Regions from separate parts of the Streptomyces sp. P5F9 genome, predicted to be linked through region 1. Evidence: riboswitches for the same ligand, from Rfam matches in the RefSeq annotation. Region 1 holds a riboswitch; the other holds the start of a gene.
The links. A riboswitch is a leader RNA that binds a small molecule or an ion and turns the genes downstream of it on or off. The one in region 1 is predicted to bind glycine.
Positions count from the first base shown of each region.

Region 2: linked by a shared signal. The riboswitch ahead of gcvT (glycine cleavage system aminomethyltransferase GcvT) and the one ahead of gcvP (aminomethyl-transferring glycine dehydrogenase) in region 1 are both predicted to bind glycine.

Region 1 covers NZ_JBXVPZ010000231.1:8,005-15,046, forward strand. Annotated here, with positions in the region: gene modA (molybdate ABC transporter substrate-binding protein) at 1-272, shown strand, start outside; gene modB (molybdate ABC transporter permease subunit) at 269-1,126, shown strand; gene AC31A1_RS30480 (ABC transporter ATP-binding protein) at 1,176-2,249, shown strand; gene gcvP (aminomethyl-transferring glycine dehydrogenase) at 2,390-5,275, opposite strand; glycine riboswitch at 5,464-5,559, opposite strand; gene AC31A1_RS30490 (PRC-barrel domain-containing protein) at 5,674-6,045, shown strand; partial or broken gene AC31A1_RS30495 (DNA polymerase IV) at 6,555-7,042, opposite strand, start outside.
Region 2 covers NZ_JBXVPZ010000024.1:12,946-19,987, forward strand. Annotated here, with positions in the region: gene AC31A1_RS07070 (enhanced serine sensitivity protein SseB C-terminal domain-containing protein) at 51-845, opposite strand; gene AC31A1_RS07075 (enhanced serine sensitivity protein SseB) at 1,002-1,787, opposite strand; gene AC31A1_RS07080 (AAA family ATPase) at 1,852-2,535, opposite strand; glycine riboswitch at 2,685-2,784, shown strand; glycine riboswitch at 2,785-2,894, shown strand; gene gcvT (glycine cleavage system aminomethyltransferase GcvT) at 2,929-4,056, shown strand; gene gcvH (glycine cleavage system protein GcvH) at 4,168-4,545, shown strand; gene glyA (serine hydroxymethyltransferase) at 4,561-5,835, shown strand; gene AC31A1_RS07100 (L-serine ammonia-lyase) at 5,927-7,042, shown strand, end outside.

The DNA of each region.
Region 1 (7,042 bases):
CGGTGTCGTACGAGGCGGACGTCAAGAGCGCCCTGACGAAGGTGGAGCTGAAGGAGGCCGACGCGGCGGTCGTCTACAAGACCGATGTGCACGCCGCCGGCAGCAAGGTCCAGGGCGTGGAGTTCCCCGAGTCCGCCGGCGCCATCAACGACTACCCGATCGTCCTCCTCAAGAACGCGCCGAACGCCGTCGCCGCCAAGGCGTTCATCGCACTGGTGCAGTCCGCCGAGGGCCAGAAGGTGCTGTCCGCGGCGGGCTTCCTCAAGCCGTGACCCGGCTCGACACCTCCGACGCCGCGGCCGAGACCCTCAAGGGCGGTCCGCGGCGCCGCCGTGTCCGGACGACAGGCCGCGGGGTGCCGCTCCCCCTGCTGGTCCCCGCGCTCGTGGGCCTGGCGTTCCTGCTCCTCCCCCTGATCGCCCTTCTCGTACGGGCCCCGTGGCGGTCCCTCCCCTCTCAGCTGACCAGCACGGAGGTCTGGCAGGCACTCCAACTCTCCCTGTTCAGCGCGACCGCGGCGACGGCCGTGAGCCTGGTCCTGGGCGTACCGCTGGCCTGGGTGCTGGCCCGCACGGAGTTCCCGGGCCGTGGCTTCCTCCGCGCCCTGGTGACCCTCCCCCTGGTCCTGCCCCCGGTGGTGGGAGGCGTGGCGCTCCTCTTGGCCCTCGGCCGCAACGGCGTCGTAGGCCAGTGGCTGGACTCATGGTTCGGCATCACGCTCCCCTTCACCACGACCGGCGTCGTGGTCGCCGAGGCGTTCGTCGCGATGCCGTTCCTGGTCATCAGCGTCGAGGGCACCCTGCGCGCCGCGGACCCCCGCTACGAAGAGGCGGCCCAAACCCTCGGCGCCTCCCGCTTCACCGCGTTCCGCCGGGTCACACTCCCCCTGATCGCCCCGGGCATCGCGGCGGGCGCGGTCCTCGCCTGGGCCCGCGCACTGGGCGAGTTCGGCGCGACGATCACTTTCGCCGGCAACTTCCCCGGCCGCACCCAGACCATGCCGCTCGCGGTCTACTTGGCCCTGCAGAACGACCCGGAAGCGGCCATCGCGTTGAGCCTGGTCCTCCTGGCCGTGTCGATCGCGGTTCTGGCGGGCCTACGGGACCGCTGGATGACCACATCATGAGCAACATCCGTACGACCGCCCGCACATCAGCCCCCTGGACGTGCACGCCATGACCGACACCACCGACGTCGAACTCACCGGCGCCCAGGGCCTCGACGCCCATCTCGTCGTGAACCGCGGCACGTTCCGCCTGGACGTAGAACTGACCGCCGCCCCCGGAGACGTCGTAGCCCTGCTCGGCCCGAACGGCGCAGGCAAGACCACAGCACTCCGCGCCCTGGCGGGCCTGGTCCGCCTGACGGACGGTCACCTACGGCTGGACGGCGCGGAGTTGGACCGCACACCACCGGAGTCCCGCCCGGTGGGAGTCGTCTTCCAGGACTATCTGCTGTTCCCCCACCTGACCGCACTCGACAACGTCGCCTTCGGCCCACGCTGCCAGGGCGCGACGAAGGCGGAGTCCCGTGCGGTGGCCGCCGAGTGGCTGGACCGCATGGGCCTCGCCGAGCACGCGGCCGCCAAGCCCCGCAGACTCTCCGGCGGCCAGGCCCAACGCGTCGCCGTGGCAAGGGCGTTGGCGACCCGCCCGCGCCTGCTCCTCCTCGACGAACCCCTGGCCGCCCTGGACGCCCGCACCCGCCTCGACGTACGGGCCCAACTCCGCCGCCACCTGGCCGAGTTCGAGGCGGTGGCGGTCCTGGTCACCCACGACCCCCTGGACGCCATGGTGCTGGCCGACCGCCTGGTCGTGATCGAGCACGGCACGATCGTCCAGGAGGGCACCCCCGCCGACATCGCCCGCCACCCGCGCACGGACTACATCGCCCAACTCGTAGGCCTCAACCTCTACAAGGGCCGGTCCGACGGCCACACGGTCACCCTCGACACCGGCCCCACGATCACCACCACGGAGGACCTCCAGGGCGAGGTCTTCGTAGCGTTCCCGCCGAGCGGCGTAACTCTCTACGGCGACCGCCCCACCGCCGCCAGCGCCCGCAACCTCTGGCCCTGCAAGGTGGCGGGCCTGGAAACCCACGGCGACCAGATCCGCGTAGACCTGACCGGCGAACTCCCCCTGACCGCCGACCTCACGACGGTTGCGGCGGCCGAACTGGACTTGCACCAGGGCGCGTTGGTCTGGGCAACGGTCAAGGCAACGCAGACGCACGCGTACCCGGCTTGAGTGGTCCCGCGCCCCCATAGGGGCGCGGGAGTGTGTCGGCGAAATCGACCCCGGTCCGACAGCGCCCCAAAGGGGCGCGGGGAACGGCGCGACCAGCCACAACGAACCCGCGCCCGAAGTCCGGTCAACCAGCGGAGCGCCTAGTCCTCGTACGCATCCAACGGCGGGCAGGAACACACCAGGTTCCGGTCCCCGAAGGCCTGGTCGATCCTGCGCACCGGCGGCCAGTACTTGTCAGCGACGGACACCCCGGCCGGGAAGACAGCCTCCTCGCGCGAGTACGCGTGCTCCCAATTCCCGCCGAGCGCGGACGCGGTGTGCGGCGCGTTCCGCAACGGGTTGTCCTCAGCCGGCCACTCCCCCGCCCCGACCCTCTCGATCTCCCCACGAATGGCGATCATCGCCTCGCAGAACCGGTCCAGCTCGATCAGGTCCTCGGACTCGGTCGGCTCGATCATCAGCGTGCCGGCCACCGGGAACGACATCGTCGGCGCGTGGAAGCCGTAGTCGATGAGCCGCTTGGCGATGTCGTCGACGCTGACGCCGGTCGCCTTGCTGATCGGCCGCAGATCGATGATGCACTCGTGCGCGACGAGCCCACCGGGCCCGGTGTAGAGCACGGGGTAGTGCGGCTCAAGGCGCTTGGCAATGTAGTTGGCGCTGAGCACAGCCACCTGCGTGGCCCGCTTCAGCCCCTCGCCGCCCATGAGTCGGACGTACGCCCAGGAGATCGGCAGGATCCCGGCGGAACCCCAGGGAGCCGCCGAGATCGGCCCAACTCCCGTCTCCGGCCCGGCCGCAGGCTGCAACGGGTGGTTCGGCAGATACGGCGCGAGGTGCGCGCGCACCCCGACCGGCCCGACACCCGGACCACCGCCGCCGTGCGGAATGCAGAACGTCTTGTGCAGATTCAGATGCGAGACATCCCCGCCGAAGTGCCCCGGCTTGGCAAGCCCCACAAGGGCGTTGAGGTTGGCGCCGTCGACGTAGACCTGCCCGCCGGCTTCGTGCACCTGCGCACAGATGTCGGCGACGTGCTCCTCGAACACACCGTGCGTGGACGGGTAAGTGATCATCAGCACCGACAGCTCGTCGCGGTACTGCTCGATCTTCGCCCGCAGATCCTCGACGTCGATCTCACCGTCCTCGGCGGTCTTCACGACGACGACCTTCATTCCGGCCATCACAGCGCTCGCGGCATTGGTGCCGTGCGCGGACGACGGGATGAGGCAGACAGTCCGCTGCTCGTCCCCGTTGGCCCGGTGGTACCCGCGTACGGCGAGCAGCCCGGCCAACTCGCCCTGCGAACCGGCATTCGGCTGCAACGACACCTTGTCGTACCCGGTGACCTCGGCGAGCCGCTCCTCCAACTCCCGGATGAGCGTGAGGTATCCCTGCGCCTGCTCGGCGGGCGCGAAGGGGTGCAGCTGCCCGAACTCGGGCCAGGTGACCGGCTCCATCTCGGTGGTCGCGTTGAGCTTCATGGTGCAGGAACCGAGCGGGATCATGCCCCGGTCGAGCGCGTAGTCCCGATCGGCGAGCCGACGCAGATACCGCAGCATCGCGGTCTCGGAACGGTGGTCCCGGAACACGGGGTGCGTGAGGTACGCGTCGGTCCGCAGCAGCCCCTCGGGCAGCGTGTCCTCGGCGGACACGTCGAGCGCCTCGATGTCCCCGTCGACCCCGAACGCGGTCCATACGGCGGCCAGTTGAGCGCGGGTGGTGGTCTCGTCGCAGGCGATGGACACCTGGTCGGCGTCCACGAGGCGCAGGTTGACGCCGTCCTCGCGCGCGGCCGCGACGACCTCGGCGGCCCGGCCGGGAACGCGCGCGGTCACGGTGTCGAAGTAGCCGCCGTGCACGACCTCGACGCCGCCTGCGGTGAGGCCCGCGGCAAGGATCGTGGCGTACCGATGCGTCCGCCGCGCGATGCCCTTCAGCCCCTCGGGCCCGTGGTAGACGGCGTACATACCGGCCATCACCGCGAGAAGCACCTGGGCGGTGCAGATGTTGCTGGTGGCCTTCTCGCGGCGGATGTGCTGCTCGCGCGTCTGCAGGGCGAGGCGGTAGGCCTTGTGTCCGTCGGCGTCGACGGAGACGCCCACGAGCCGCCCGGGCAGGCTGCGCGCGAACTTCTCGTGCACCGCCATGTAACCGGCGTGTGGCCCGCCGAAGCCCATCGGCACCCCGAACCGCTGCGTCGTACCGACCGCGATGTCCGCCCCCAGCTCACCCGGCGACTTCAGCAGCGTCAGCGCGAGCAGATCGGCGGCAACGGTGACGAGCGCGCCGAGCGCGTGCGCCTGCTCGATCAGCGGCTTGATGTCGCGTACGGCACCGGAGGCGCCCGGGTACTGGACCAGCACGCCGTTGATCTCGCGCTCGGCGATCTCGGCCGGGATGCCCTCGCTGAGGTCGGCGACGACGACCTCGACACCGGCCGGCTCGGCGCGGGTCTCGATCACGGCGATGGTCTGCGGCAGCGCGTCCGCATCGACCAGGAAGAGGCCCTTCTTGTTCTTGCCCATGCGCCGCGACAGCGCCACGGCCTCCGCGGCGGCGGTCCCCTCGTCGAGCAGCGACGCACCGGAGGTCGGCAGCCCGGTCAGATCGGCGACCATGGTCTGGAAGTTCAGCAGGGCTTCGAGCCGCCCCTGGGAGATCTCCGGCTGATACGGCGTGTAGGCCGTGTACCAAGCCGGGTTCTCCATGACGTTGCGCAGGATCACGGGCGGGGTGAACGTCCCGTAGTATCCGAGCCCGATCATGGAACCGAGGACCTCGTTGCGGTCCGCGAGGGAGCGCAGCTCGGCCAGCACCTCGGCCTCGGTACGGGCGTCCGGCAGATCGAGGGCGTCGGCGTTCTTGATCACATCCGGGACCGCGGCGGCCGTGAGCTCGTCGAGCGAGCCGTATCCGACCTGCGCGAGCATCTTGGCCCGCGCTTCCTGGTCGGGCCCGATGTGGCGCTGCTCGAACGGGATGCCCTGTTCGAGCTCGGAGAGCGGAATACGAGGGACAGTCATCAGGGAGGCCTCCTGGTCGGACACGACCTTCGAGGGCACCACGACAGCGGGGTGCCGGACGGCCTCCCCCTCTGTCATCTCAACCTGAGAGCTTCACCGGGCATCCCGAAGGAACCCGGTTTTCACCGTCGGTGAGAGCGAAAACCGTCGACACCGTCGACGACACCCGCCCTGCTTTCCAGAGTGACCTCGTCCGTGCGGTACGTGGGCCTGAGAGATTCCGGGGAGGATTTGCTCCTTCGGCGCCTCCGATGAAGTCTGGAGGACTCTCCCGCACGGGGTCAGCAGCCGATGGCCAGCCTACCAGCGAGCGTTGAAGCCGGGCTTTCGAGTGGCCACCTTCCCCAATGTGCTCTTTTGTAGTGCTTACGGATGAGTTGCGACCAGGAGGAGGGCCCGTGCAGACCGATATCGATCCGCGCAACCTGATCGGCCGCAAGGCGTTCGACCGCACCGGCGCCAAGATCGGCACGATCGACGAGGTCTACCTCGACGACGCGACCGGCGAACCGGAGTGGGCGGCCATACGCACCGGCCTGTTCTCCAGAGACGCCTTCGTCCCCCTGGAGCCCAGCGAACTGATCGAGGGGACCCTGCACATCCCCTTCGACCGCTCCCTGATCAAGGACGCCCCCGACTTCGGCGTAGGCCGCCACCTCTCCCCGGACCAGGAACTCCAGCTCTACCACCACTACGGCCTCGACGTGGGCCCACCCCCATCGCTCCCGGACCACGACTTCGGCAAACTGGCGGGCTCCGACGACACGTGACCGGGTTCGGCGGGCGGGGCGTCACTGTGTCTTGGAGTCTCCGGGCGTCGCGTGTCCGGGGGCGTTGATACGGCGGTCGGTCGGGGTATCCGGCTTCGGCGCCACCAAGGGCGTCGGCGCAGCAAGCCTGACGCTGGAACGCCACGCGTCGTCCGGTGACACCGGCACGCCCTGCGAAACGCCGGGACCCGGCTCGGCCGACGGCAGCGGGTGGTCAGCTGGCCCGACACCAGAACCCCGCGCAACCGACAGCAGCGGCTCGCTCTGCGGGACACCAGGGCCCGGCTCCACCAACGGCGTCAGTGTGTGGAAGGCACGACGTCGGAACGCCACGCGACCGACGGCAGCAGCTCAGCTCGCGGAACGCCGAGGCTCGGCACGACCGACGACAGCGGCGTGCCCCGCGGAACACCGTGACCTGGCTCCACCGACCGCACCGGCTCAGCAGGCCCGACACCGGAACCCCGCGCAACCGATGACAGCGACGCGGCAGCCGGGTCGTCGGGGCCTCAGCTTTCCAGGGGCGTCGACGCCGCAGGCAAGGCGTCAGGATGCCGCGCGGCCGACGCCGACAGCTCAGCAGGCAAGTCACCAGGACCCCGCGCCGACAACGGCAGCGCCTCACCCTGCGGGGCATCAGGGCCCAGCTCCACCGACGGCAGCAACTCGACAGGCGGCTCGTCGTTGCCTCGGCCCTCCGGGGCCGCCGGCGCCGCCGCAGGCAGGACATCCGGACGCCGCGCGACTGACGCCGACGACTCGATCGGCCGGTCGTCGGACCCCGGCGCCGCCAACGGCATCGGCTCCCCAGGCAAGTCACCCGGCTCCCGCCCCGCCAAAGGCAACGGTTCCTCCGACGGTTCACCAGAACCTCGCGCCACCGACGCAGGCACCGCACCGGGCAGCACATCAGGACGCCGCGTCACCAACGGCAACGGCTCCGCCAACTCCAGCTCAGGATCGTCGGTCCGGAACGTCCGCACCCGCCCCGGCCCCG
Region 2 (7,042 bases), on a different contig from region 1:
GTGTCGTAGACGTAAATCCTGCGGAGAAGCTGGGAAGAGGACTCGCGGGTTCAGTATCCACCACGGACGGGCGGGTAGCCGTACCCACCCGCCGGGGCGGGCGCCGCGTGCGCCTCGCGGTCGTAGAACGGGCGGGCGTTCGCCCGCAGCCACAGCGCCACCGGGTCGTAGTCGTCGGACATCGCCACGGTCGAGACCGGCAGCCCGTCGGGGACCGCGCCGATCGACTGCTGCATCATGCCGCGCACCGAGTCGACGGCCGGGGGGCTGGTGTCGTAGACGTCCAGACCGATCGCGAGATACGGCGCTCCGAGCGCGGGCTGCACCCAGGCGCGGCGCAGCGCGCGGACCGCCGGGGTGCGGTGGGCGTTCTGCGTGAGCAGGGCGTAGAACTGCGGGATCTCGATGCCCGGTTCCGACAGGCGCAGGGGCCCGGCCGGCTGGCGTTCCAGGCCGGTGGCGATCCGGCGGAGGTCGAGCCAGGGGATGCCGACGCCGCCGCCCGGCGCGTGCGGGTTGAGCCAGAGGCCGAAGTGGTCGGGGTAGAGGGTGCGGGCCACGTCCAGGCCGTCGACCACCTCGTAGGAGCGGTTCCAGCCGCTCGCCGACAGTTCCTGGGCGGAGGTGACGCAGGGGGCGTAGCCGTACGTGTCGACCTGCATGTTTCCGTACTGGGCGTCCGGGGAGCCGGACTGGCCGTGCCACAGGAGCATCCAGATCTGACCGGAGTGGGGGGTCGCGAGGGCGCGCAGGAGCGCCTCGTAGGCGTCGTAGCGCCCGGGCGTCACCTGGCGCAGCATGTGCTCGACCTGGCCGGTCGCGGTGCGGCTGCCGCTGGCGCTCAACGTGTACCGCCCCTTCTTCTGGTTGGTTGCCCTGCGTTGGAGACCAGCTTAAGCGCCCAAGGGGTGGGGGCCTGGTGTGCGTTCGCGAGTGGCGGTGCGTTGTGGCTGAGCGCGCAGTTCCCCGCGCCCCTAAGTTGGCTGCCCTTCTCGGAACTTCTAGTGACCCTGTGTATAGAAGGGGCGTACCGTCTGGCGCATCCAGTCCGCCACGGGGTCTTGAGTCACGTCGAGCAGAACCAAGTTGACCTGCCACTGGACCGTTACCTGGCCCAGCGCTCGGGCAAGCGCTTCCATCGGGGCCGCTCTCAAGTCGCCGTCCCAGTTGGTGAGTTCGACGCCTACGAACATCACCGGGTCGGCCGTTTCGATGGCGGCCAGGCAGCGGCGGGCCGAGGCGACCACGCCGAGGGTGGCGAACTCGGCGGAGGCCGCGGCGAGGAAGTCGACCGGGTCGTCCTGCCAGTCGGGTTCGAAGAGGCGGACGCGGCCGCCGCTGGTGGGGCCGTCGAGGGCGGTGCGGCCGATGCGGCACAGCTCGGCCACCGCGAGGGGCGGGAGCGGGACGCCGACCATGCCGCCCGGGTTCACCGCGATGCCGACCTGCGGGGGCAGCCCGCGGGCGAACTCCACCGCCGGCGCGATCGTGAACGACAGATGCGAGCCGACGACCTGGCGGAACTGCTCCTCGGAGCTGAAGACCGGGACGTACGCCTGCCCCTCGATGTCCAGCGTCGGCAGGTCCAGGGGACCGCTCTGCGGGCCGCCGCCGCTGGGGAGCGGGACCCAGACGAAGCTGCGGCCGAGCACCTCGACGATCCGGCCGCCGGCCGAGGGCATGCCGAGGGACGTCGAGAGCACCTCCTCCAGCTCGTTGCCCGGCCAACCGCCGTGCGGATGGGGGTGGGGGTACGCCTGTCCGGGGAAGTCCGCCGGGAAGTCCATCTACCTACCGCCTGCTGGTGAAACCGCCTGCTGTAACCCTGCTGTGGCTGAAAAGGCTAGCGGCTCAGTCCGCGAAGTCGATCCGGCGCAACTCGTCCGCCGCGTCCCGGTCCAGGAGGACCACCGAACCCACTCCGTGCGGCAGCTCGCCGCGCTCCACCGCGCGCAACAGGCGGGCGGCGGCCCTGCGGTGGCGCAGGAACGCGTACCGCGAGACTCCGCGTCCCCGCTCGCGCTGGCCGTCGAGCGCGGTGTCCGGGGTGACGTCGAGGAACACCAGGTGCAGCGTGCCGCCCCGGCGCCCGGCGGCACGGGCCAGCCAGCCGCGCACCCACGTCTGCGTACCGCAGTCGTGCACGACGGCTCCGGACGCGGAACGGAGCACGCGGTGCAGTCCGGCGTAGTGGGCGAGGCGGACCAGGGGACGGTAGATCGCGTAGGGCAGGACTCCCGCTGTGCGGGCGTCCCAGCGGTCCCGGGTGTCCTGACTGTCGACTCGGACGCCGTCGCCGCCCGCCACCGCGCGCCGCATCAGCGTGGACTTGCCGCTGCCGGGCAGGCCGGTGACGACGACCAGGTCGCGGGGGCCGAAGCGGAGTCCGTGCGGGCTGTGGCCGGCGCGCTCGCGGAGATCGCGGACCGTCGGTACCGGGCGGGCCGGGCATGCCTCCCTGGCCGGGGCCGAGGGCTGCTCGGGCAGCGCTACGGCCGAGGTCGTGGCGTACGCCGTGGTCCTTGTCACCGTGATCGTCCTCCCTGCGGGGTCAGGAAAGGTTCTCCCCACTGAACGTAAAGAGAAGGTAATGCACGGTGTCTCGCGGTTCCGTTCGCGTCCAGCCACAGGCCTGTTACAAAGCCTGTGCGATGATGTGGCCGCCTAACTGCATACCGGCCGCTTGAATCCGCGCGGGAGAGTCCCCAGTCGTACGTCACCTGGGGCGCCGAAGGAGCAAGTCCCTCCCTTGAATCTCTCAGGCCCCGTTACCGCGCGGGCGAGGCACATCTGAAAAGCGGACCGCCAGCGACGGTGGTCCCACCCAAGGTGCAACCCATGTTCCGCGTGCGGTCATGGCGAACCTCTCAGGTCCCGATGACAGATGGGGAGGAACGACCTCGCCGTCATGCCTTGGGAGACCGACCGATGAGCAGTACCGCCACCCCTGAGAAGCGCCGCACCGCGCTCGACGCGCTGCACCGCTCGCTCGGTGCGACGATGACCGACTTCGCCGGCTGGGACATGCCGCTGCGCTACGGCTCCGAGCGCGACGAGCACCTCGCCGTCCGCACGAAGGCCGGCCTCTTCGACCTCTCCCACATGGGCGAGATCACGGTCACCGGACCGCAGGCCGCCCAGCTCCTCAACTACGCCCTCGTCGGCAACATCGCCTCCGTGGGCCTCGTCCGCGCCCGCTACACCATGATCTGCCGGGCCGACGGCGGCATCCTGGACGACCTCATCGTCTACCGGCTCGCCGAGACCGCGTACATGGTGGTCGCCAACGCCTCCAACGCGCAGGTGGTGCTGGACGCGCTCACCGAGCGGAGCGACGGCTTCGACGCCGTGGTCCGTGACGACCGTGACGCGTACGCCCTGCTCGCCGTCCAGGGGCCCGAGTCCCCCGGCATCCTCAAGTCGCTCACCGACGCCGACCTCGACGGCCTGAAGTACTACGCCGGTCTGCCCGGCACGGTCGCGGGCGTCCCCGCGCTGATCGCCCGCACCGGCTACACCGGCGAGGACGGCTTCGAGCTGTTCGTGAAGCCGGAGCACGCCGTCGAGCTGTGGCAGGCGCTGACCAAGGCCGGCGAGGGCGTCGGTCTGGTCCCCTGCGGACTGTCCTGCCGGGACACGCTGCGCCTGGAGGCGGGCATGCCGCTGTACGGGCACGAGTTGAGCACGGAGCTGACCCCCTTCGACGCCGGGCTCGGCCGGGTCGTGAAGTTCGAGAAGGACGGCGACTTCGTCGGGCGTACGGCCCTGGAGGCGGCCGCCGAACGCGCCGCCTCGCAGCCCCCGCGCGTCCTCGTCGGACTGGTCGCCGAGGGCCGCCGGGTCCCGCGCGCCGGGTACCCCGTCGTCGCGGACGGTCAGGTGATCGGCGAGGTCACCTCCGGCGCCCCCTCCCCCACGCTGGGCAAGCCCATCGCCATGGCCTACGTCGACGCCGCGCACTCGGCGCCGGGCACGGCCGGTGTCGGCGTGGACATCCGGGGCAGTCACGAGCCGTACGAGGTCGTGGCGCTGCCGTTCTACAAGCGCGAGAAGTGACAGTCGTCGTAGCGTCACGTCTGTGACCCGGGGCGGATCGCCCCTGCCCGCCGATGTCCTCCGTAGTCCCCCATTCATCAGCACTCCCCCGCGTACAGGAGAATTCAGGCCATGAGCAACCCCCAGCAGCTGCGCTACAGCAAGGAGCACGAGTGGCTGTCGGTCGCCGAGGACGGCGTCTCGACGGTCGGCATCACCGAGTTCGCGGCCAACGCGCTCGGCGATGTCGTCTACGCCCAGCTCCCCGACGTCGGCTCCACGGTGACCGCGGGCGAGTCCTGCGGTGAGCTGGAGTCGACGAAGTCGGTGTCCGACCTGTACTCGCCCGTCGGCGGCGAGGTCACCGAGATCAACGAGGACGTCGTGAACGACCCGTCGCTGGTGAACTCGGCCCCCTTCGAGGGCGGCTGGCTGTTCAAGGTGCGCGTCGCGGAGGAGCCGGGCGACCTGCTCTCCGCCGACGAGTACACCGCGTTTTCCGCCGGCTGAGGAGTCGTACACCTGATGTCTGTTCTGAACACGCCCCTGCACGAGCTCGACCCGGACATCGCCGCCGCGGTCGACGCCGAGCTGCGCCGGCAGCAGTCCACGCTGGAGATGATCGCCTCGGAGAACTTCGCTCCGGTCGCGGTCATGGAGGCGCAGGGCTCGGTCCTCACCAACAAGTACGCCGAGGGGTACCCGGGCCGTCGTTACTACGGCGGCTGCGAGTACGTCGACGTGGCCGAGCAGATCGCGATCGACCGGGTCAAGGAGCTGTTCGGCGCCGAGTACGCCAACGTGCAGCCGCACTCGGGCGCCTCCGCGAACCAGGCCGCGCTGTTCGCGCTGGCCCAGCCCGGCGACACCATCCTCGGCCTGGACCTGGCGCACGGGGGTCACCTGACCCACGGGATGCGGCTGAACTTCTCCGGCAAGCAGTTCAACGTGGTCGCCTACCACGTGGACCCGACGACCGGCCTGGTCGACATGGCCGAGCTGGAGAAGCTCGCCAAGGAGCACCGGCCGAAGGTGATCATCGCGGGCTGGTCGGCGTACCCGCGCCGGCTGGACTTCGCGGAGTTCCGCCGGATCGCGGACGAGGTCGAGGCGTACCTGTGGGTCGACATGGCGCACTTCGCGGGCCTGGTGGCGGCGGGTCTGCACCCGAACCCCGTCCCGTACGCCGATGTCGTCACATCCACGACCCACAAGACGCTGGGCGGCCCGCGCGGCGGCATCATCCTGGCGAAGAAGGAGTTCGCGAAGAAGCTGAACTCCTCCGTCTTCCCGGGCTTCCAGGGCGGTCCGCTGGAGCATGTGATCGCCGCGAAGGCGGTCTCCTTCAAGGTCGCGGCCGGCGAGGACTTCAAGGAGCGGCAGCGGCGTACCGTGGAGGGTGCGCGGCTGCTGGCCGAGCGCCTGGTGCGGGACGACGTGAAGGCCGTAGGGGTCGACGTCCTGTCCGGTGGTACGGACGTGCACCTGGTCCTGGTCGACCTGCGGAACTCCGAGCTGGACGGCCGGCAGGCCGAGGACCGGCTCCACGAGGTCGGCATCACGGTCAACCGCAACGCCGTCCCGAACGACCCGCGGCCCCCGATGGTGACGTCCGGCCTGCGCATCGGCACCCCGGCGCTGGCGACCCGCGGCTTCTCGGCCGAGGACTTCGCCGAGGTCGCGGACGTGATCGCCGAGACGCTCAAGGCGCCCAGTCCCTTCGGGGAGGCCGACGTGGAGGGTCTGAAGGCCCGGGTGACCGCGCTGGCGGAGAAGTACCCGCTGTATCCCGGGCTGTAGCCCGTCGGGGACACCGGCGCACACTGGGAGGTGTGCGCCGGTGTCCTACCCCTTGCACCACCCCGCACGTCTTGCGTTCTGAGGAGTCACCGTGGCCATCTCGGTCTTCGACCTGTTCTCGATCGGCATCGGCCCGTCCAGCTCCCACACGGTCGGCCCGATGCGGGCGGCCCGCATGTTCGCGCGCCGGCTGCGCAACGAGGACCTGCTGGACTCCGTCGCCTCCGTCCGCACCGAGCTGTACGGCTCCCTCGGCGCGACCGGCCACGGGCACGGCACCCCGAAGGCGGTGCTGCTCGGCCTGGAGGGCGAGTCGCCGCGCACGGTGGACGTGGAGGGCGCGGACGAACGGGTCGAGCGGATCAAGGAGTCGGGCCGCATCCGCCTCCTCGGCGAGCACGAGATCCCCTTCTCCTACGACGCCGACCTGAAGCTGCACCGCCGGAAAACCCTGCCGTACCACGCGAACGGCATGACGCTGTGGGCGTACGACGCGGCGGGCACCGAGCTGCTGTCGAAGACGTACTACTCGGTGGGCGGCGGTTTCGTCGTCGACGAGGAGGCGGTCGGCGCCGACCGCATCAAGCTGGACGACACGGTCCTCAAGTACCCCTTCCGCACGGGCGACGAGCTGCTGCGCCTCACCCAGGAGACGGGTCTGTCGATCTCCGCGCTGATGCTGGAGAACGAGCGCGCCTGGCGCACGGAGGAGGAGATCCGGGCCGGGCTGCTGGAGATCTGGCGCGTGATGCAGGCGTGCGTCTCGCGGGGCATGTCGCGGGAGGGCATCCTGCCGGGCGGCCTCCGGGTCCGCCGCAGGGCCGCCATGTCGGCACGCCAACTCCGGGCGGAGGGCGACCCGTTGGCGCACGCGATGGAGTGGATCACGCTCTACGCGATGGCCGTGAACGAGGAGAACGCGGCGGGCGGCCGCGTGGTCACCGCCCCCACGAACGGCGCCGCCGGCATCATCCCGGCCGTCCTGCACTACTACATCAACTTCGTGCCGGGCGCGGACGAGGACGGCGTGGTCCGCTTCATGCTCTCGGCCGGCGCCATCGGCATGCTCTTCAAGGAGAACGCCTCCATCTCCGGCGCCGAGGTCGGCTGCCAGGGCGAGGTCGGCTCCGCCTGCTCGATGGCGGCGGGCGCGCTGGCCGAGGTCCTCGGCGGCTCCCCCGAGCAGGTCGAGAACGCCGCCGAGATC